3 regions of the Kitasatospora sp. NPDC008115 genome follow, and region 3 is predicted to be linked to each of the others. Evidence: riboswitches for the same ligand, from Rfam matches in the RefSeq annotation. Region 3 holds a riboswitch; each other region holds the start of a gene.
The links. Region 3 has a riboswitch for cobalamin ahead of ACFZBX_RS20040 (hypothetical protein). Riboswitches for the same ligand answer to the same signal wherever they lie in the genome.
Positions count from the first base shown of each region.

Region 1 (6,970 bases), on a different contig from region 3:
CAGCAGCTCGGCCACCGCCCGGTCGGCCGGGCGGGCGGCCAGCCAGGCCCGGTACTCGGCGCGGGCCGGTCCGGGCGAGTAGTCGGCGCAGGCGCTGAGCAGCTCCAGGGCGCTCTGCTCGATGTGGCCGGCGGCGGTCTGCGCGACGGTGCAGATCTCCTCCAGCTTGGCCCGCACCGCCCAGTGCCCGAGCGGGGAGAGCTCGGCCGCGTTGTCCCGGCGGGCCAGCGCGCCGACGGCGGCCAGGCCGTCCAGCATCCAGTCCAGGACGGCGGCGACGTCGGCGGGCGCGGCCGGGGTGTCGATCTGCGGCTCGCGGCAGGTGCCGCGGACGGCGGAGACGGCGGAGGCCGCGTGCGGGACGGGCGAGAGGCCGAAGGCACCCTCGCCGCCGCCGACCCGGCGCTCGTCCAGGCCGCGCCTGAGCAGCTCCAGCAGCTCGACGTCGGCCACCGGGCCGTCCACCAGGTGGAGGAAGGAGAGCAGCTGCGGCGCCTGGTCGACGGCCTGCCCGGCGAGCACCGCGAAGACGCCGCGCAGGGCGGCGGGCGGCACCGGGGCGAGCAGCGTCCAGGCGTCGAACAGGGCCGACCAGCCGCGGACCACCGCCTCGTCGTCGTGCTCCCAGGCGTGCAGGCGCCAGCCGGGGCCGGCACCGCCGTCCCGGGCCTCGACCAGGCCGACCAGCAGGGCCTGGCCCCACGCCTTGGCGGCGGCGCCCACCGTCATGGCGAGGGCGCGGCCGGCGGCGCGGGCGTCGTCGGGGAGCAGCTCGCCGCGCTTGTCGACCTCGTCGAGATCGCCGGCCCAGCGGGCGATCCGGACGGCGTCGACCAGCATGCGGCGGGCCAGCGGGGCGAGTTCGGCGGGGGCCGGGAAGCCCTCCGGCACGGGGACCCGGCCACGGCCGGGTGCGGGGGCGGGGCCTCGTCGGCGGGGTACGCCCGGGGCCCCCGGCCTGGCGCCGGCGGGGCGGTGGGCCGTTCCGGGGAGACGGGTCACCGTCGCACCGGTACCGATCGTCGGCGGGAGCGGGGCATCACGGTCGCGCGGATTCCGAGACGTCACGTCGAGCAGTCTTCCCCTTGTACCGGCCATCTGTCACATCCGGTTGTCCGCGCGGGGCGGGCGGAGGGCGCGGGGGCTCGACAAGATCGGGCAACAGAGGCCAAACCGGCTGGCTTGATCTTTGTGGCGGGTCCATGCCAGGTGGAACCGGGTGTGCCGCGCGTTCCGGACGCGACGGGGGTGAGTGCCGGGCGGGAGGGGGTCAGCAGAACGGGGTGAGCCAGCGGCGCAGGGTCTCGGCGTAGCGGTCCGGGGCGGTGTTCCAGAGAGCCGCGTGGTCACCCCCGGGGAAGGCCTGGAGGTTGACGACGTCCGGGCGGCGGTGGGCGAGGCGCTCGGCGGCGGCGAACGGGGCCACCGGGTCGTCGGGGCCGTGCAGCACCAGGGTGGGCACCCGCAGGTCGGTGCCCTCGGCGAGGCGGGCGAAGTCGGCCAGATCCACGCCGGTGCGGCCCTGGGCGGCGAGCGCGCCGAGTTCGGCGGCCGCGCCCCGGAAGCCGGAGCGGGCCGCGCCCCGGCGGGCGGTGGCCGGCCAGTCCAGCACCGGCGAGTCCAGGACCAGGCTGCTGATCGAGGAGGCGAGGTCCGAGCGGGCGGCGGTGTGCAGGGCCATCGTGGCGCCGAGCGACCAGCCGTAGAGGACGACCCGGCCCGCGCCGGCCTCCAGGGCGGTGCGCACCGCCGCCTCGACGTCGCGCCACTCCGCCTCGCCGAAGTGGCCGAGGCCGTCCGGGGAGGCCGGGGCGCCCGCGTCGCCGCGGTAGGTGACGGCCAGGGCGGGCAGGCCGAGGCGCTGCAGCTCCGGCAGGACCGGCAGGGTCTGCGCCCGGTCGGCGTCGGGGCCGTGCACCAGGACCACCCAGGTGCCGCGCTTGCCGTCCAGGCGCCAGGCGGGCATCGCGCCCAGCTCGCCCTCGACGGCGGTGTCGGCGAACGGCAGGCCGAGCGCCCGGGCCGGGTCGCCGAGGTGGACGCGCGGGGTGAAGCGGACCTCGGTACCGGGGGTGAGGGTGCCGCGGTCGGCGCGCACCAGGCGCCGGGTGACGTCCTTCTCGTCGAGCTCCAGGACCTCCTCGACCACCGCGTGGCCGTCCTCGCCCCACTCGACGGCCCAGCGGCCCGGGCGCTCGCTCACCGCGGTGCGGGTGAAGGTGGCCCGACCGGCGCCGAGGCCGCGCACCAGCACCGGGCCGGTCCGGGCGCGGTCCCTCCCGGCCGGACGGACCATCCGCTCGGACGCCCTGCGGCCGATCACCAGGACGGCGGCCCCGGTGCCGACGGCGGCGGCCGCCACGGTGGCCGCGATTCCCCAACGCATACTCGCTCCCCGCTGCTCGGTGTCCGGCCCGGTGTCTGGACCCACCCCTCAGTCCACTCGCGCGGGCGGGGGGAAGCCAGCAGGACACGGCCGTCCGGGTAGTTCCGGGAGGAAAGTCACACAGGTCCGCCGGGGTGGCCCGGCGTGTGACCAACACCCTCCACGACCTCGGTTGACTCCCGGTTCGGGCCCGTGATGGGATCCTTCAGCCAATACGGAGGCATGCAGAGGAAGCCGGTGCGAGTCCGGCGCGGTCCCGCCACTGTCACCGGGGAGCACGACCGGAACACGCCACGGCGGGCCGTCAGAAGCCGCTGGAAGGCCCGGATCGCGCGTACGACCCGGAAGCCAGGAGACTCTCGCCCCCGGTTCGTCGATCCAGGGCGCGGACCCTGAGTGAGGACACGCACGCGATGCTGCGCCCTGCCGTGCGCCCGCTGGGCCGGGCCGCCGCCTTCGGCGCCGGCGCCGTCGCCGGCTACCTGGCCGACGCCCGGTTCGCCGACCCGCGCCGCGGCCACCCGGTGGCCGGCTTCGGCTCCGCCGCCGGCCGGCTGGAGCGCCTCCTGTGGCGCGACCACCGGGCCGCCGGCACCGCCTTCACCGCCCTGGCCGTGGGCACCGTCGCGGCCGGCGCGCTCGCCGCCGACCGGCTGCTGGCCCGCCGTCCGCTCGGCCGGGCCGCCCTCGCCGCCGCCGCGACCTGGACCGTGCTCGGCGGCACCTCGCTGACCCGGGAGGCCCGCACCATCGGCCGCTCGCTGACGGCGGGCGATCTGACGGCGGCCCGGGAGCGGCTGCCGCACCTGTGCGGGCGCGACCCGAGCGCACTGGACGAGCGGCAGCTGGCCCGCGCGGTCGTCGAGTCGGTGGCCGAGAACACCGCCGACGCCGTGGTCAACGCCCTGGTCTGGGGCGGCGTCGCCGGCACGCCCGGCCTGCTGGCGTTCCGCGCGGTGAACACCCTGGACGCGATGGTCGGTCACCGCTCCCCCCGCTACGCCCGGTTCGGCTGGGCCTCGGCGCGGCTGGACGACCTGGCGGGCTGGCCGGGCGCGCGGCTGACCGCGCTGCTGACGGTCGCCGCCGCCCCCGAACCGCGCACCGCCTGGCGGGTCTGGCGGCGCGACGGCTCGGCGCACCCCAGCCCGAACGCCGGTCAGGCCGAGTCGGCCTTCGCGGGCGCGGTGGGCGTGCGCCTGGGCGGGACGCTGCGGTATGGCGCGAGGGTGGAGCACCGTCCCGTGCTGGGCGGGGAGCTGCGGCCGGTCGGGGTGGACGACATCGAACGCGCCTGTGTGCTCTCCCGGCGGGTGAGCGCGCTGGCCCTGGGTACGACCGTCGCCGGGCACCTGCTGCTCCGGGCGGCGCTGATCAGGAATCGGAGGGGTGGGGCATGAGCAAGGCGCTGCTGGTCGCCGGGACGACCTCGGACGCCGGCAAGAGCGTGGTCACCGCGGGCATCTGCCGCTGGCTGGCCCGGCAGGGTGTCGCGGTCGCGCCGTTCAAGGCGCAGAACATGTCGCTGAACTCCTTCGTCACCGCCGACGGCGCCGAGATCGGCCGCGCGCAGGCGATGCAGGCACAGGCGGCCCGGGTGGAGCCGGAGGCGGCGATGAACCCGGTGCTGCTCAAGCCCGGAGCCGACGGTCGCAGCCAGGTGGTGCTGCTGGGCCGGCCGGTCGCCGAGGTCGGCGCGCTGGACTACCGCGAGCGCAAGCCGGTGCTGCTGGAGCGCGCCCTGGAGTGCCTGGCGGACCTGCGCCGGCGCTTCGACGTGGTGGTCTGCGAGGGCGCGGGATCGCCCGCCGAGATCAACCTGCGCGACCGCGACATCGCCAACATGGGCCTGGCCACCGCCGCCGGGCTGCCGGTCGTCGTGGTCGGCGACATCGACCGGGGCGGCGTCTTCGCGGCGATGTACGGGACGCTGGCGCTGCTGTCGGCGGAGGACCAGCGGCACGTGGCGGGCTGGTTCGTCAACAAGTTCCGCGGCGACGCGCGGCTGCTCGCCCCCGGCCTGGAGATGCTGCGCGAGCTGACCGGCCGTCCGGTGCTCGGCACCCTGCCGATGCTGCCGGACCTGTGGCTGGACGCCGAGGACTCGCTCGACCTGTCCACCGTCGTCGACCGGACCGCCGCGCGCGGCCCGCTCGGCGCGGACGTGCTGCGGGTGGCGGTGCTGCGCCTCCCCCGGCTGTCCAACTTCACCGACCTGGACGCGCTCGCCCAGGAGCCCGGCGTGCTGGTCCGCTGGGCCACCCGCCCGGAGGAGTTGGCCGACGCCGACCTCGTCGTGCTGCCCGGCACCCGGGCCACCGTCGCGGACCTCGCCTGGCTGCGCGAACGCGGCCTGGAACCGGTGCTCAAGGCGCGGGCGGCGGCCGGGCGGCCGCTGCTCGGCGTCTGCGGCGGCTACCAGATGCTGGCGCACTCGATCGTCGACGAGGTCGAGTCGAAGGCGGGATCGGTGGACGGCCTCGGGCTGCTGCCGACCCGGGTGCGGTTCGGCGCGGAGAAGGTGCTCGGCCGGCCCGTCGGCGAGGCGTTCGGGGAGCGGGTCGAGGGCTACGAGATCCACCACGGCGTCGTCACGGTGGAGGGCGGCGACGCGTTCATCTCTGATGACAATGGACACAGCCTGGACGGCTGCCGGGCGGGCCAGGTGTGGGGAACCACCTGGCACGGCGCGCTGGAGAACGACGGCTTCCGGCGCGCCCTGCTGCGGGAGGTCGCGGCGGCCGCCGGCCGGGCGTTCGTCCCCGCGCCGGACACCTCGTTCGCGGCCGCACGGGAGGCCCGGCTGGACCGGCTGGGCGAACTGATCGAGGAGCACGCGGACACCGACGCGTTGTGGAAGCTGATCGAGGGCGGGGTACCGGCGGCCGGATCGCTGCCGTTCCTGGCGCCCGGGGCCCCTGGGAGCATGCATGAGTGACGTCCGTTATCCGTTCACCGCGATCGTCGGCATGGCCGACCTGCGGCTCGGCCTGCTGCTGAACGCCGTCTCCCCGGCGGTCGGCGGGGTGCTGGTGCGCGGCGAGAAGGGCACCGCCAAGTCGACCATGGTGCGGGCGCTGGCCGGGCTGCTGCCGTCCATCACCGCCGTCGACGGCTGCCGCTTCGCCTGCGACCCGGCGGCGCCGGACCCGCAGTGCCCGGACGGCGCGCACGCCAGAGCGCCGGGCTCCGCGCGCCCGGCCCGGCTGGTCGAACTGCCGGTCGGCGTGTCCGAGGACCGGATCGTCGGCTCGCTGGACCTGGAGCGGGCGCTCGCCGAGGGCGTCAAGGCGTACGAGCCGGGCCTGCTCGCCCAGGCGCACCGCGGCGTGCTCTACATCGACGAGGTGAACCTGCTCCAGGACCACGTGGTGGACCTGCTGCTGGACGCCGCCGCGATGGGCCGCTCCTACGTCGAGCGCGAGGGCGTCTCGGTGCGCCACGCGGCGCGCTTCCTGCTGGTGGGCACCATGAACCCGGAGGAGGGCGAGCTGCGGCCGCAGCTGCTCGACCGGTTCGGCCTGACGGTGGAGATCGCCGCGACCCGGGAGCCGGTGGAGCGCGCCGAGGTGGTGCGCCGGCGGCTCGCCTACGACGCCGACCCGGCCGGCTTCGCCGCCCGCTTCGCCGAGGACGAGCGGGCGCTGGCGGCGCGGATCACCGCCGCGCGGGAGCTGCTCGCGGCGGTGGAGCTGACCGACACGGCGCTGCGCCAGATCACCGCCGTCTGCGCGGCCTTCGAGGTGGACGGCCTGCGCGCCGACATCGTGATGGCCCGCACCGCCGTCGCCCTGGCCGCCTGGGACGGGCGCACCGAGGTGCTGGCGGAGGACGTCCGCAAGGCCGCCCAGCTGGCGCTGCCGCACCGCCGCCGGCGCAACCCGTTCGACGCGCCCGGCCTGGACGAGGAGCAGCTGGACCGGCTGCTGGAGGAGCACGCCCAGCAGGAGCCCGAGCCCGAGCCGGAGCCCGCGCCCCCGGCCGCCGAGGGGTCCCAGGACGACGACCCGGACCCGGAGGGCGGCCCGGACGGCGGTGGACCGCAGGACGGCGGCCCGGACGGCGGTCCCGACGGCGGCGGGGGCGGCGGCGCGCCGGAGCCCTCCGGTCCGGACGGCCCGCCCGTCGAGGCGCCCGGCCCGGAGGCCGGGGAGGACGCCGCCGCCCCGCAGCCCGTCCCGGCCCAGCACCCCTCGCCCGCCCGGGAGTCGGCGCCGGTCGCGGCCGGCGACCCGTACCGCACCCGGCTGTTCGCGGTGGACGGCACCGGACGCGGCGCCCAGGGCCGCCGCTCCCCCGCCGAGACCGACGGCGGCCACACCGTCCGGGCCCGCCGCCCGCGCGGCCGGCTCACCCGGCTGCACCTGAGCGCCACGCTGCGCGCCGCCGCCCCGCACCAGGTGGCGCGCGGACGCTCCTCGCGCGCGCTGGTGCTGCACAAGGACGACTTCCGCGAGCAGGTGCGCCAGGGCCGGGAGTCCAACCTGGTGCTGTTCGTGGTGGACGCCTCCGGCTCGATGGCGGCCCGGCAGCGGATGACCGCCGTCAAGGGCGCGGTGCTGTCGCTGCTGATGGACGCCTACC
Region 1 covers NZ_JBIBHU010000028.1:47,055-54,024, reverse strand. Annotated here, with positions in the region: gene ACFZBX_RS29550 (hypothetical protein) at 1-891, opposite strand, end outside; gene ACFZBX_RS29545 (alpha/beta hydrolase family protein) at 1,271-2,386, opposite strand; cobalamin riboswitch at 2,554-2,766, shown strand; gene ACFZBX_RS29540 (cobalamin biosynthesis protein) at 2,800-3,786, shown strand; gene ACFZBX_RS29535 (cobyric acid synthase) at 3,783-5,324, shown strand; gene ACFZBX_RS29530 (putative cobaltochelatase) at 5,317-6,970, shown strand, end outside.
Region 1: another riboswitch for cobalamin. It lies ahead of ACFZBX_RS29540 (cobalamin biosynthesis protein); the one in region 3 lies ahead of ACFZBX_RS20040 (hypothetical protein).

Region 2 (6,970 bases), on a different contig from region 3:
TCATGGGGGTGGCCTGCCCTTCGCTGCGGGGGTCGCCGGCGGGCACGGGGCCGCCGGCACGCCGGGTTACTGGCGAGTAGAGGCCACCATACGCCGACCGGGTGAACGCGCACGACGGCCGCCGGACCGTTTCCGGTCCGGCGGCCGTTCGGCGTGCGACGCGCGGCGTCAGCGGCGGATGCCGGGCTTCAGCTCCATGAAGCGGGCCAGCAGGCCGTTGACGAACGCCGGGGAGTCGTCGGTGGAGTACTCCTTGGCGATCTCCACGGCCTCGTCCACGACGACCGCGTCGGGGACCCGGTCCTCCCAGATCAGCTCGTACGCGCCGAGCCGCAGGACGTTGCGGTCCGCGATCGGCATCCGGTCGAGCGTCCAGCCGACCGCGTACTGCGAGATCAGCTCGTCGATCCGGCGGGCGTGCTGGACGTAACCCTCGACCAGCTCCATGGTGTACTCGCCGACCTGCGGGGTGCCCTCGTCCGGCTTGGGCTCCCGGGCCCGGGCCACCCAGTCGGCGAGGACCGTCAGCGGGTCGACCCCGCGGTGGTCGGCCTCGAACAGGATCTGGAAGGCTCGCGTGCGGGCCTTGGTGCGTGCGGACGACACGGACTTACTTCACCCGGCCGAGGTAGCTGCCGTCGCGGGTGTCGACCTTGACCTTCTCGCCGGTGGTGACGAACAGCGGCACCTGGATCTCGGCGCCGGTCTCCAGCGTCGCGGGCTTGGTGCCACCGGTGGAGCGGTCGCCCTGGACGCCCGGCTCGGTCTCGGCGATCACGAGCTCGACGGCGGCCGGGAGCTCGACGTACAGCGGCTTGTTCTCGTGCTGGGCGACCAGGGCGTCGAAGCCCTCCAGCAGGTACTTGGCGGCGTCGCCGACCACGCCCGGCTCGATGGTGAGCTGGTCGAAGGTGTCCATGTCCATGAACACGTAGTTCTCGCCGTCCTTGTACGAGAACTGCATGGTGCGCTTGTCGACGTTGGCGGTCTCCACCTTCACGCCGGCGTTGAAGGTCTTGTCGACGACCTTGCCCGAGAGGACCTCCTTGAGCTTGGTGCGCACGAAGGCCGGGCCCTTGCCGGGCTTGACGTGCTGGAACTCGACGACGGACCAGAGCTTGCCGTCCAGGTTGAGGACCATGCCGTTCTTGAGATCGTTCGTGGAAGCCACGGGCGCACTTACTCCTGGATATAGCTGTCAAGGAACCAAGGGACGCGTCCTGTGGCACACCTGCGTCACAGGGCGAGGAGCTCCTTGGTGGTGATGGTGAGCAGCTCGGGCCCGCCCTCATCCAGGGGGCGCACGACGAGCGTGTCCTCGATCCGGACCCCGCCCCGCCCCGGGAGGTGGACCCCCGGGCCGACGGTGACCGGTACGCGGCTGTCCAGTTTACCCATGTCCGTGGGACCGAGGCGCGGGGCCTCCCGGATCTCCAGCCCGATGCCGTGGCCGACCGGGTGCGGCGAGCTCTCGGTGTGACCGGCGGCCCGGAGGATGTCCCGCGCGGCCTGGTCGGGCACGCACTGTTCGACCCCCGGCCCGAGCGCCTCCCGCCCGGCCCGCTGGGCGCGGAAGACCAGCCGGTGCAGCTCCACCTGCCAGGGCGCGGGGGCCGCCCCGATCACGAAGGTCCGGGCGGTGGAGACCCCGTAGCCGCGGTAGCGCGCGCCGAGCACCACGGTCAGGAAGTCGCCCTCCTCCACCCGCCGGTCGGTGGGCTGGTGCGCCTGCTGGCCGGAGTGGCTGCCGGTGCCGACCGACACCGGGAAGGCCGCCCGGTCCGCGCCGTGGTCGATCATCCGGCGCTCCAGCTCCATCGCCAGGTGCCGTTCGGTGCGGCCGACCAGGATCGACTCCAGCAGTTCGCCGAGCGCCTGGTCGGCGATCTCGGCGGCGATCCGCAGGTCGGCGATCTCGTGCTCGTCCTTGACCACCCGCAGCCGCTCGACCGCCTGGCCGACGTCCGCCAGCCGCACCCCCTCGGCCAGCCCGGCCACCGCCCGGTGCCGGGTGACCGTCAGGTCGTGCTCCTCCACCGCGAGCCCGGCCGCCCCCAGCCGCGCCACGGCGGAGGCGGCGGCCAGCGCGGTGTCCGTCCCGGCCGCCACCGGCAGCCGGGTGACGTCGGGGGCGATCAGGTGCTCCCCGGTGTCGTCCGGCGGCAGGTCGTCCGGCAGCGCCAGCACTGCCCGGTCCCGGGTCAGCAGCAGCGTCGCCCCGCACGGCGGACACCCGGTGAGGTACCGCACGTTCGCCGCCCGGGTGATCAGCGCCGCGTCGGCCCCGGACGCACCGCAGTGCTCCCGCAACCGCTCCCGGCGGCCCGCGTACGCATCAGCCATGCGTCGAGCCTACGAACCCGCCCCCCGATCCGCCCGCCGAACGCCCCCACCCGGGCCGCCGCACCGGCCCGGGTCGGCCGCTACCGGGCGCCGCCGGTGGGCCCGGGGGTCCACTTCTTCTCCACGCCGGCCAGGCGCCAGTAGGCGATGGCGGCGGCCCAGACGACCACGAAGAGGCCGACGATCGCGTAGCCGACGTTGTCCAGGGAGATCTCGGCGATCCAGCCGGTCACCGGGTCGGTGAGGTCGAGCTTCTCATGGAGGACGCCGACCAGTTCGATGGTGCCGATGATGAAGGCGACCGCGATGGACAGGCCGGTGATGGTCAGGTTGTAGTACACCTTGCGGACCGGGTTGGAGAACGCCCACTGGTAGGCGAAGTTCATGAAGGTGCCGTCCAGGGTGTCGAACAGGCTCATGCCGGCCGCGAACAGCAGCGGCAGGCAGACGATCGCGTACCAGGGCAGGCCGGAGGCGGCGCCGGAGCCCGCCATCACCATCAGGGTGACCTCGGTCGCGGTGTCGAAGCCCAGGCCCAGCACCATGCCGACCGGGAACATCTGGCCGGGCCGGGTGATCGAGCGGGTGACCCGGTTCAGGACGCGGGCCAGCAGGCCGCGGGAGTTCAGGTGCTCCTCCAGTTCGGCCTCGTCGAACCGGCCGGCCCGCATCGAGCGGAACACCCGGAGGATGCCGAACAGCGCGGCCAGGTTGAGCGCGCCGATCAGGTAGAGGAAGACACCGGAGGCCGAGGTGCCGACCACGCCCAGCCACTGGTGGGTGGTGGACTCGTCGTCCATCAGGGTGTTGGCCAACTGGGCGCCGCCCGCCACCAGGGCGGCCATCAGCACCACCATCGAGGAGTGGCCGAGGGCGAACCAGAAGCCCACCGAGACGGGGCGCTTGCCGTCCGCCATCAGCTTGCGCGTGGTGTTGTCGATCACCGCGATGTGGTCGGCGTCGAAGGCGTGCCGCATGCCGAGGGTGTAGGCGGTGATGCCCAGGCCCACCCCGAAGACCTGGGTGCCCACCGCGTACTCCTCCGGCGCGACCAGGAAGATCAGCGTGCCGAACGCCACCACGTGCATGGCGAGGATCACGGCCATCAGCCCGGCGGTGCGGACGGTGTCCTCACGGCGCCAGCGGAAGGCGGGCAGGGGGGCGGGCGGCGCCGCGGCGGCGGCGGTTTCGGGCAGGGTCATGCGGATCACGCTCCAGCACCTCGTGGAATGACTTCGTGAGATGCCGCGGCCGGTCTCCTGGCTGACGGGGCTCCCGTACCCGCCTTCCCAAGCGCGCGAGGCGCCCAGTGGCGTCGTGGGTACGGACACTCTCCCCCGATCACAGTGGCGAGGGCCGCTCCGGACTGGGACCCCTGAGGGTCCGTCACCGGTCTTCCCGAGCACCACGGCGGGGAACACCGTAGGGGCCCGGGGCGACCCATGCAAGGCTGCGCACCTACGCAGGTGTTCAGGATCACAACCTCCCGCCTGCCAGAATGGGGCGTATGCATCTCGTACCGGCCGACCGCGCGGGCCACCGCACCATCGACGGCCACCGGGTCTGCGAGGCCATCGCCGCGATCGGGGACACCTCCCACGTCCGCACCTGGGCCGACCGGTTCGCCCTACTCGCCGATCCCGGCAGGCTCGCCCTCCTGCTCGCCCTGCACCGCACCGGCCCGCTCGCCGTCACCGACCTCGCCGTCGCCACCGGCATGCGCGACCCCGCCGTCTCACAGGCCCTGCGCCTGCTCCGGACAGCCGGAGTGGTGGCCGGCGAGAAGGAGGGGCGCGTGGTGCGCTACCGGCTCGTGGACGCCACCCTGCGCCCCCTGCTCGACCAGTGCGCCGGTGACGCGCCCGCCGTGGCAGCCGGCTGACCCCCCGTCCGAACACCGCGCCCGCCCGGGACCCGTTCAGTACGATCATGGTGTGCTGAACCGCCGCCGGCTCCGGACCCGGCCCGACGACGACCGCTGGAACACCCGGCCCGTCCGGGCCCGCGTCCTCGCGGTGGCCCGCACCCTCACCTCCGCCACCCGGGTCCTGGACGTCCTCACCCTGCTGCGCGAGCAGGACGGCATAGGCATCGCCGTCACCATCAACCCCGGCTCCGCGTTCGCCGCCGGACTCGACGACTACCTCCGCGCCCAGCCCGGCCTCACCGTGCTGCCCTGGCGCGACGCCGTCCGCCGGCCGTTCGACCTCGCCGTCGCCTGCGCCGTCCACGCCTCGATGCACCGACTGCGCGCACCCCTGGTCGTCCTGCCGCACGGCGCCGGCTACAACCGCCTGGTCCCCGAGTCCACCGGCGACACGGTGACCGCCGCCGGCCTCTCCCGGCGCGAACTCACCCACCGCGGACGGGTCTTCCCCGCCGTCATCGGCCTCTCCCACCGCGAACAGTTCGAACGCCTGCGGGCCGCCTGCCCCGAGGCGCTGCCCCGCGCCCGCGAGGTCGGCGACCCCTGCTTCGACCGGATGCTCGCCGGCCTCGCCGCCCGCGACGGCTACCGGGCCGCCCTCGGCGCCGTCGACGGCCGCCGCCTCGTCGTGGTCAACTCCACCTGGAGCGAGCACTCGTTACTCGGCCGCCACCCCGGCCTGCCGCTGCGGCTGGTCGGACAACTGCCCGCCGACGAGTACACCGTCGCCGTCGTGCTGCACCCCAACGTCTGGGCCCGGCACGACCCGCGCGCCCTGCTCGCCGCCGCCGAACGCTCCGGCCTGCGGCTGGTCCCGCCGCACCAGGGCTGGCAGGCCGCCCTGATCGCCGCCGACTGCGTGATCGGCGACCACGGCTCGGTCACCTTCTACGGCGCCGCCCTCGAACGCCGCACCCTGCTGGTCGCCACCGGCGCCGCCGAACTCGACCCCCGCTCCCCCAGCTACGCCTTCGGCCAGGCCGCCCCGGCCCTCGACCCCGACGGCGACCTGCTCGCCCAGCTCGAACAGGCGATGGCCGGCCAGGACCCGGCCGCCCTGCGCCCGGTCACCGACCGCTCGCTCGGCCGGCGCGGCGAGTCCGCCCGGGTGCTGCGCGACCTCCTGCTCTCCTACCTGCCCGGCATCGAGGAACCGCCCGGCGACCCCCAGCCCCTGCCCTACCCCCGGCCCGTCCCGCTCGCCGCCGAACGGCCCACCGCCTACGACGTCGTCGCCACCGGGGAGGGCGCCGACGTCCACCTGCGCCGCTACCCCGTCGGCCCCGGCCACCACGCCCCGCGCGGGTTCCACGCGGTCGCCGCCGACGAGCCCCGCCTCGCCCTGCGGCACACCGCCGAGGTCCTGGCCCGCACCGAGACCGACGCCGAGCAGCCCGCCGAGCGCTGGCTCGCCGCCACCGCCGCCGAACTCCCCGGCCTCGCCGTCGCCGTGGCCGCCCTCGGCCCGGCCCGCCACCTGCTGCGGCTCCCCACCGGCCTGCTGCTGGAGGCGCACGCCGACCGCCCCTGGGGCGCCCCCGCGCCCCGCCTCGACCCGCTCCTGCTCGGCTCCGCCGTCGCCCACTGGCTGACCACCCCCGGCGCCCGGGCGGCCGACCTCACCCGGCACCCCCTCACCCTGCACACCGGCCCCCACCGCATCACGGCCGCCTTCACCGCCCGGCCGGACTGACCCGCTCAGTGCCCCCGCAACTCCCGCAGCCGGGAACGGTTGCGGTCGGCCGGCGCCGCGACCCCCAGCTCCTCCGCCGGCCGGGCGAACTCGTCCTCCCGGTTGACGAAGGCCCGGCGCGGCCCGCGGATCTGGCGCGGCACCAGGGCGGGCGTCCGGTGGATCTCCGTCATCCGCGTGCTCCCTCCGAACCGGCCGAGTGCCGGGCCCCAGCCTACGGCCGGAACTGATCCCGGATCACCTCGCGGCGTGCGGCGGTTGACAGGCCGGGCACCAGAAGAGGTTGCGGGAGGCGTGCTCCTCGGTGCGGATGTCGGTGGTGCAGATCAGGCAGGGCAGGCCGGCGCGGCGGTAGACGTACACCTCGCCGCCGTGGTCGTCGACGCGCGGCGGGCGGTTCATCGCCTCGGGGGTGTGCTCGGGGCGGACGGTGTCGATCCGGCCGGCGCCGACGCCCTCGCGCATCAGGGCGACCAGGTCCGCCCAGATCGCGTCCCACTCGGCGCGGCGCAGCGAGCGGCCGGGCAGCTGCGGGTCGATGCCGTGCCGGAACAGCACCTCGGCGCGGTAGACGTTGCCGACGCCCGCCAGCACCTTCTGGTCCATCAGCAGGGCGGCGATCGTCGTACGGCTGCCGGCTATCCGCCGCCAGGCGGCGTCCGGGTCGGCGTCGGCGCGCAGCGGGTCCGGGCCGAGGCGGGCGGCGACGGCGGCCTTCTCGGCGTCGGTGATCAGCGCGCAGGTGTTGGGACCGCGCAGGTCGGCGTAGTGCTCGTCGTTCTCCAGGCGCAGCCGGACCAGGCCGACCGGCTCGGGCACCGGTCCGTCGCCGGGTTCGCCGAAGGTGAAGCCGCCGTACAGGCCGAGGTGGACGTGCACCCAGACGTCCTCGCCGAAGCCGAGGAAGAGGTGCTTGCCGGTGGCCTCGGCCGCGATCAGCTCCTTCCCGTCGATCAGCTTGGCGCCGTCCGCGAAGCGGCCCTGCGGGCTGCTGGCACGGACCGGCC
Region 2 covers NZ_JBIBHU010000011.1:187,732-194,701, reverse strand. Annotated here, with positions in the region: gene ACFZBX_RS16590 (thioesterase family protein) at 1-4, opposite strand, end outside; gene nusB (transcription antitermination factor NusB) at 169-606, opposite strand; gene efp (elongation factor P) at 611-1,171, opposite strand; gene ACFZBX_RS16575 (M24 family metallopeptidase) at 1,237-2,343, opposite strand; gene ACFZBX_RS16570 (HoxN/HupN/NixA family nickel/cobalt transporter) at 2,424-3,545, opposite strand; cobalamin riboswitch at 3,575-3,768, opposite strand; gene ACFZBX_RS16565 (ArsR/SmtB family transcription factor) at 3,851-4,225, shown strand; gene ACFZBX_RS16560 (hypothetical protein) at 4,278-5,963, shown strand; gene ACFZBX_RS16555 (hypothetical protein) at 5,969-6,136, opposite strand; gene ACFZBX_RS16550 (Fpg/Nei family DNA glycosylase) at 6,201-6,970, opposite strand, start outside.
Region 2: another riboswitch for cobalamin. It lies ahead of ACFZBX_RS16570 (HoxN/HupN/NixA family nickel/cobalt transporter); the one in region 3 lies ahead of ACFZBX_RS20040 (hypothetical protein).

Region 3 (6,970 bases):
CGGCGGTGACCAGCGCGAACAGCGCCGTGGCGGCGAGGAAGAGGTAGCCGGGCGAGGAGAGCACGAACGGCCCGGCGATCAGCGGCCCGACCGCCATGCCCGCGTTGAGGGCGGCGTTGCCCGCCGACAGGAAGGCCGGTCGGCGCGCGTCGTCGACGCCCCGCACCAGGTAGGCCTTGTTGGCGGGCAGGTACAGCGCGGCGCCGCAGCACGTGAGCACGAGCGCGCCGACCGCCAGCGGCGGCCAGCGCAGGGCGAGCAGCAGGCCGACGAAGCCCACCGTACGGACGGTGAGCGCCCACAGCATGGTGCGCCGCAACCCGATCCGCTCGGCCAGCGCGCCGCCCGCGATCCCGCCGGAGAACTGCACCAGGGAGGCCGCGGCCAGCACGACGCCGACCGTGCCGAGGCCCATGCCGAGCCGCTCGTGCAGGAAGACCGACATGAACGGCAGCACCATGAAGCTGCCGAGCGGGATCAGGAACGAGCTGAGCAGCAGGAACCGCAGCGGCCCGTCGAGCGTGCCGAGCGCGGCCCGCAGCCCCGTCGGGCCGGCGGTGCGGTCAGCCACTGTCGGCCCCGCCCCCGTCGGCGGCCGCGGGCGGCGCGACCGGCTCGGTGAGCACCCGCAGGGCGTTGGCGGCGGCGACCGCGTGGTGGGTGGCCAGCTCGGCGGTCTCGCCCTCCGCGTAGACGATGCCCGCGTAGCCGCGGCTGTCGGCCAGGTGCTCGACCACGTCGCCCACCGATCTGACCGGGTACCAGGCGGGCGAGCCGGGCAGGCCGGCCAGCCGTTCCAGCCCGGCGACGCCGGTGAACACCCCGGGCGCGGCGGGGTAGCCGAGGACGAAGGCGACGGCCGGGCCGCCGGGCGGTTCGGCGTCCATCAGGGCGGGGCGGCGGCCGAGCGCGGCCTCGACCAGCGCCTCGTACACGTTGACGCCGAGCGCGCGGCACAGGCCTTCGCCGACCAGTGCGCCGCCGATCCGCGGGTTGATCTCGACGATCTCCGGGCCGTCGGCGGTCAGCACGAACTCCACGTGCGCGAAGCGGTCGGTGTAGCCGACGGCGGCGAGGACGTCGCCGAGCCACCGCTCCAGCGCGGCCCGGCGCGGCTCCGGGAACGCCACCGGGAACGCCGTGATCTCCTCCCGGAAGTACGGCTCGGGGGACATCAGCCGGCTGGAGACGCCCAGCAGCCTGGTCCGGCCGTCCCAGCCGAGCGTCTCGGCGCTGTACACCGGCCCGGCGAAGTACGGTTCGGCGAACAGCCGGCCGCGGAACTCCCGCCCGGCGGCCTCGGCGAGGACGGCGTCCAGCTCCGCCGGGTCGCGCACCAGCCAGACGTTCTGGCTGCCGGTGCCCGCGGTGTCCTTGAGGACGGCGGGCAGGCCGGGCTCCTTGAGGAGTGCCTCCGCCGCCTCCGGGCCGGCCCCGGTGACCGGTACCGCCCGGCCGCGGGTCAGCCCGGCCTCGTACAGCCGGCGGCGCACCGCCGACTTGTCCCGGGTCAGCCGCAGGACGGCCGGGTCGAGGCCGGGCAGGCCGAGGCGTTCGGCGAGTTCGGAGGCGACCAGCGTCCAGGTGTCGGTGGAGCTGATCAGGCCGCGCGGCCCGGGGGAGCGCTGCAGCAGCGCGGCGAGCCCGTCCACGTCGAAGGTGTCGGTCTCCACGACGTCCAGTGCGTCCGCCGGCAGCCGCTCCAACTCGTAGGTGTAGTAGGAGCGGTCGCGGGTGAGCAGGGTCAGCCGTTCGCCGAGCGCGTCGGCGGCCCGCACCAGGTGGCCGAGGCCGAAGGTGAGCGATTCCAGGCAGACGATGCTCATGCCGCCCGCTCCTCGGGGTGCGGCGGGCACGCGGTGCGCCGCCAGGCCATCGTGGACCAGGGCATGGACATCTCCTCGGGGGCGGAGACCTCGACCGGTTTCAACGCGGCCGGGTCGGGGGCTTCGGCGTGCCGGGCGAAGACGCGCTCGACGTAGCGGTGGCCGGTGTCGGCACCGATCACCAGGTGCAGCCGGTCGGGGTGGCGGCGCGCCTCGTAGGTCGCGGCCAGGTAGCCGGCGCCGGTGGAAAGCCCGGCGAAGACGGCGTGGTCGCGCAGCAGGGCGACGGTGCCCGCCATGGCGTGGGTGAAGTCCAGCCAGTGGATGCCGTCGTAGAGGTGGTGGCGGACGTTGTCGAAGACGATGGAGGAACCGATCCCGGCGATGATCGCCTCCGGGTCGTGGTGCCGCTGGCTGCCGAAGGTGACGCTGCCGAAGGGCTGTACCCCGACCAGCCGCACCGACGGGTCGGAGGCGCGCAGCCGGGTCGCCACCCCGCCGGTCGAGGCGCCGGAGCCGACGCCGCCGACGACGGTCAGCGCGGCGCCGGGGAAGGCGGCCGTGATCCGGTCGGCGACCTCGTGGTAGCCGAGGTAGTGGACGTCGTCGTGGTACTGCCGCATCCAGTGCCAGTCCGGGTGTTCGGCGAGCAGTTCGCGTACCCGCCGCACCCGCAGTTCCTGGTCCAGCTTGAGGTCCCGGGACGGCACGACCTGCTCCACGGTGGCGCCGAGGATCTCCAACTGGGCGCGGGTGGTGGCGTCGACGGTGGTGGACGCGACGATGTGGCAGCGCATGCGGTGCCGGTGGCAGGCGAGCGCCAGCGCGTAGGCGTAGATGCCGCTGGAGCTGTCCACCAGGGTCTGCCCGGGGCGGACGGTGCCGCGCTCCAGCAGGTGGCGGACGGCGGCGAGCGCCGAGTAGATCTTCATCGACTCGAACCGGACCAGCACGAGGCCGTCGGTGAGCCGGACGAGATCGGGGACCTTCAGGGCGTCGGCGATGTGGGGGTGGATCACCTGTAGCCTCCTTGGGCGAAGGAACACTGGTGGCCGAGCGAGTGGAAGAACGCGGACAGGTCCGACTTGAGCGCGGCGTCCGGGCGTTCGGGGAGCAGGTAGCCGATCAGGCAACCGGTGTGGGCGACGAAGATCCCGTCGGCGCCGAACTCCTCGCGGTGGGCGAGCAGCGCGTCGAACGTCCCTTTGGGGAGCACCAGTTGGGAGAGCGCGGCGCTGGCCGTGGCCGTCCGCGCGACGGCGGCCGGGTCGCCCGCGGCGAAGCCCGTCAGCAGGTCGGTCAGGCAGCGCCGGTACTCCTCGCCGTGCCGCCGGTAGTGCCCGAGCAGCAGGTCGGTGACGGCGGCGGTGTCCACCGTCCCGGGCTCGGTGATGTACGCGGTGTGGAAGCCGATGCCGGTGCCCAGCCGCCGCACCACCCGGTGCCGGCCGCTCAGGTGCAGGGCGAACTCGTCGAGGAAGACGCTGTCGGCCCGTTCGATCTCGCGCAGCACGGCGAGCACCACCCCGGTGTCGTACGGCAGCGCGAAGATCCGGAACAGACAGCGCAGCGTCGCCACGATGTCGGCGGTCGAACTCGCCATGCCCACCCCGATGGTGAGCTCGGAGTGCACGCACCAGCGGCCCGGCGGCAGGGTCAGCCCGAAGCGCTCCAGGAACAGCCGGGCGGCCGTCGCGGCCTTCGCCCCGAGCGGCAGCGGGTCCGGCGGGTCCGTCCCCGGGGTGAAGTGCACCCAGGAGTGGCGGTCGACGGGGAACGACACCACCGCGATGTCGGGGCGGGGACCGGCGTGCAGCGGTCCCTGGTAGAGCTCGCCCAGGGTGCCGTGGCAGACACCGGAGAGCGTGCCGCCCGGCGGTGGGGCGGGCCGGGCCCCTCCGGTGGGGGTCACCATCGCGCCGCCCGTGCCGCCGGTGGGCGGGCCGGTCGGCGCCCGGTGCGGGCGGGCGGAACTCGCGCGGTCACGGGCACGTCCTTCTCCTCGTTCCGAGCCCCGTGTCATGACCCGGAGGAGGAGGGCACGGCGTGTCGTCGCACGCCGCGCAGCCGTCCGTACCGCCGACCCAGTCCACGAGGTCACCGTGCACAGCCCGCACGTGGGGGTGCGGGCGCAGCGGCAGGTCTTCGGACTCGTGGGCCGGTGCGCCGAAGGACCGGCGCACACCTACCGGCCGTCGCTTCCCGGGCCGGGGCGGAGCCAGGCCCAGTGCTGATGACGGCTTTCGTTCCCACTCACCGCTGCGGGACAGTCCCGGTTTCCCACCGGGTTCCCTCTTGCGTCGCGCCGCCGAAGTCCGGTCGGTCGGGAGGCGCGAACCGGCTGCGGTCATGAGCATACGGGGGCTCGCGCTCCGGTGGCAGGGCGCGTGCGGGCGGTTGTCCGAATGCGGTCGGTCCGCGGGCCGGGGCGTCGGGGCGCTGCGACGGAAGGGCCGCCGGTCCACGTGCCACTCTGGCCGGATACGGGCTCGGCAAGCCGGAAGCCCTCCGCCACACTTGTTCGACCCATCGTCTGCTGTACACCGTCAAAAGGTGTCCCGCCGTTCCGGAAGGTCCACGATGCTGCCTGAGACGACGTCGGGGGACGACGCTCCGGACGCCCCGCCCGCCGCCGGGAGGCGGCCCGCCGAACGCGTCGCCCTGCGCGCCGACCTGCGGGCCGCGCTGCCCGACGCGGGCGCGGCGGTCGGCGTCACCGCGGCGGTGTTCGTGCTGCTGTACGTCCGGATGGACGCCGGAACCTCGGCGACGGTGGCGGTCATGCCGTTCATGGACGACTCGCGCACGTACTGGATGTACCTGCTGAGCCAGGCGTTCGGCTGGTCGGGACTGCTGTGGGCCTGGGGGACGGTGGTACTGGGGCTGCTGCTGTCCGGTCCGCGGCCCGCCCGGCTGCCGGTCGCCCGGCAGACCCTGGAGTGCTGGCACCGCACGACGAGCCTGACCACGACGGCCCTGATGTTCGCGCACGCGCTGCTGTTCGCGGCCGAACTCGTGCGCTACGAGGCCGAGTCGGCGTGGGGCGACCGGCTCTGGTCGGGGTTCGCCGACAGCTTCGTGCCCGGCTGGTACGACTCCGGTACCGGCCGGACCGCCATCCCGCTCGGGCAGGGCGCGCTCTACCTGGCCGTGCCGCTCGGCCTGCTGTTCTACGTGCGGCACCGGATCGGGCCGAACACCTGGCGCCGGCTGCACCGCTTCGTGGTCGTCGTCTACGTGCTGAGCGTCTGGCACACCCTGCTCTACGGGACCAACGTGTGGTTCGGCGAGTGGCCGCGCACGGTCCTGTGGCTGCTGCAGGTACCGCTCGCCGTCCTGCTGTTGGTCCGGCTGCTGCGGCCGGCCCGGCGGGCCGAGCGGTTGGGTGCGCCGGGGCGGGGCGGGGCCCGGTCGCTGCCGGCCTGGGTGGTGCGGGCGCTCGGACGGGTGGCGGTGGCGGCCGTCGTGGTCGCCCTGATCGCGGTGGCGGCGTCCGGCCACGACGGCGGGCGGGCCCGTCCGCCGGCTCCGCCGGCCTCGGTCGGTCAGGCCGGCGGCACCGGCTGACCCGCCGTCCGCGGGAGTACCGCCGGCCGCACGGGTGCCGCCGGCCGGTCCGGAGGTGGGCTGGGCGAGCGGCCGCTCCGATGGGATGATGATCGGCGACAGGGCGACGGCGGAACGAGGAAGCCGGTGGAAATCCGGCGCGGTCCCGCCACTGTGACCGGCGAGCGGATCCCGCACGGGCCACTGCCCCCGCAAGGGGCGGGAAGGCCGGGACGAGCAGCGACCCGGGAGCCAGGAGACTCACGGCGTCGCCTCCTCGTTGGAGCCCGGGGCGGATCTCCCCGGAGAGAGGGGTGGTTCGGCGTGCCCGACCTCATGGACCTCGGAAGGCCCGAAGCCGTCGGCGGAGCCCTCGCCGGTACGGGAGTCGGCATGGGAGCCGTCACGGGCGGTGAGGCGGCGGAACCGCCCGGCGCGGTGCCCTGCCGGGTGGTGGTCTGCCGGGACTGCTGCTGCGGCACGGTCAAGGTGGCCGGCGCGGACCACGCGGCGCAGACGGCGCGACTGCGCGAGGTCGCCCCGGTGGGGATCTCCGCCTGCCTGGACGTGTGCGAGCAGGCGAACGTGATCGTGGTCCGGCCGTCCGCCGGAGGCCGGGCGGCCGGCGGACGGCCGGTCTGGCTGGGCCTGGTCAACGACCCGGCCGCGACGGAGGCGGTTGCCGACTGGATCCGGGCGGGCGGGCCCGGGGTGGCCCCGCGCCCGCCGCTGCTGGATCGTCACGTCTTCCCCGCACCGGGCCGGCCGGCCGGCCGGGTTTCCGGCGCCGGGTGACGGGTGACGGGCCCGGCCCGGCGCCACTTCTGTGGCGAAGCCGTGGCACTGCGCCCCGAGGCGTCCGCCGGGCCCGCGCGGCCGGTTCGAACACATCGGCGACCGGGTCGCCGGAAGGGGTGAACGCCGCTGGGGACGGTCCATGGCAGTGGTCATCGGCGTCCGGTCCGGGCGGATACGATCATCGTTCTCCGGACCGCCCGGGCCTTGTGCGGCGGTCAGATCTTCCGACGACCCGAGGACCTTACGCGTGCACCCGAACCCGCAGCCGCCCACCCCACCGCAGCCGCGAACCACCGGCAACCGGCTGGTCCGGATCGCCCTGTTGATCCTGCTCCCGCCGGTCGCCGCCGTGCTGCTGTGGCGGTCGCGGCGGGTGCACGTCGCCCTCAAGGTGCTGCTCACCGTGTGGTGCGTGTTCATGTCCTTCTTCTGGCTCGGGGCGATCCTCGGCCCGGCCGAGAAGGACCCGGCGGCGCCGGTGGCCACCGTCACCACGCCCGCGCCCACCGACTCGCCCACTCCGACTCCGACTCCCACCGAGTCGGCCTCGGCCACCCCGACCGAGAGCCCGAGCGCCGTCCCCACGCCTGAGGCGGTCACCGCCGTCCCGACGCCGCCCCCCGTTCAGCCGCCCGTCCAGACCCCCGTTCCCGCTCCGGTCACGACTTCCGCCGCGCCCGCGCCCGTCCCGGCGCCGGACCGCACCACCCCGCCCGTGCCGACGGCGCCTCAGGTCCGGCCTGCCGAACCCCCGGTGGCGACCGTCCCCGCGCCGCCGCGGACCACCCCCGCCGCCGAGC
Region 3 covers NZ_JBIBHU010000015.1:50,918-57,887, reverse strand. Annotated here, with positions in the region: gene ACFZBX_RS20055 (MFS transporter) at 1-571, opposite strand, end outside; gene ACFZBX_RS20050 (ATP-grasp domain-containing protein) at 564-1,826, opposite strand; gene ACFZBX_RS20045 (cysteine synthase family protein) at 1,823-2,845, opposite strand; gene ACFZBX_RS20040 (hypothetical protein) at 2,842-3,741, opposite strand; cobalamin riboswitch at 3,966-4,123, opposite strand; gene ACFZBX_RS20035 (ferric reductase-like transmembrane domain-containing protein) at 4,407-5,393, shown strand; cobalamin riboswitch at 5,507-5,635, shown strand; gene ACFZBX_RS20030 ((2Fe-2S) ferredoxin domain-containing protein) at 5,766-6,167, shown strand; gene ACFZBX_RS20025 (excalibur calcium-binding domain-containing protein) at 6,418-6,970, shown strand, end outside.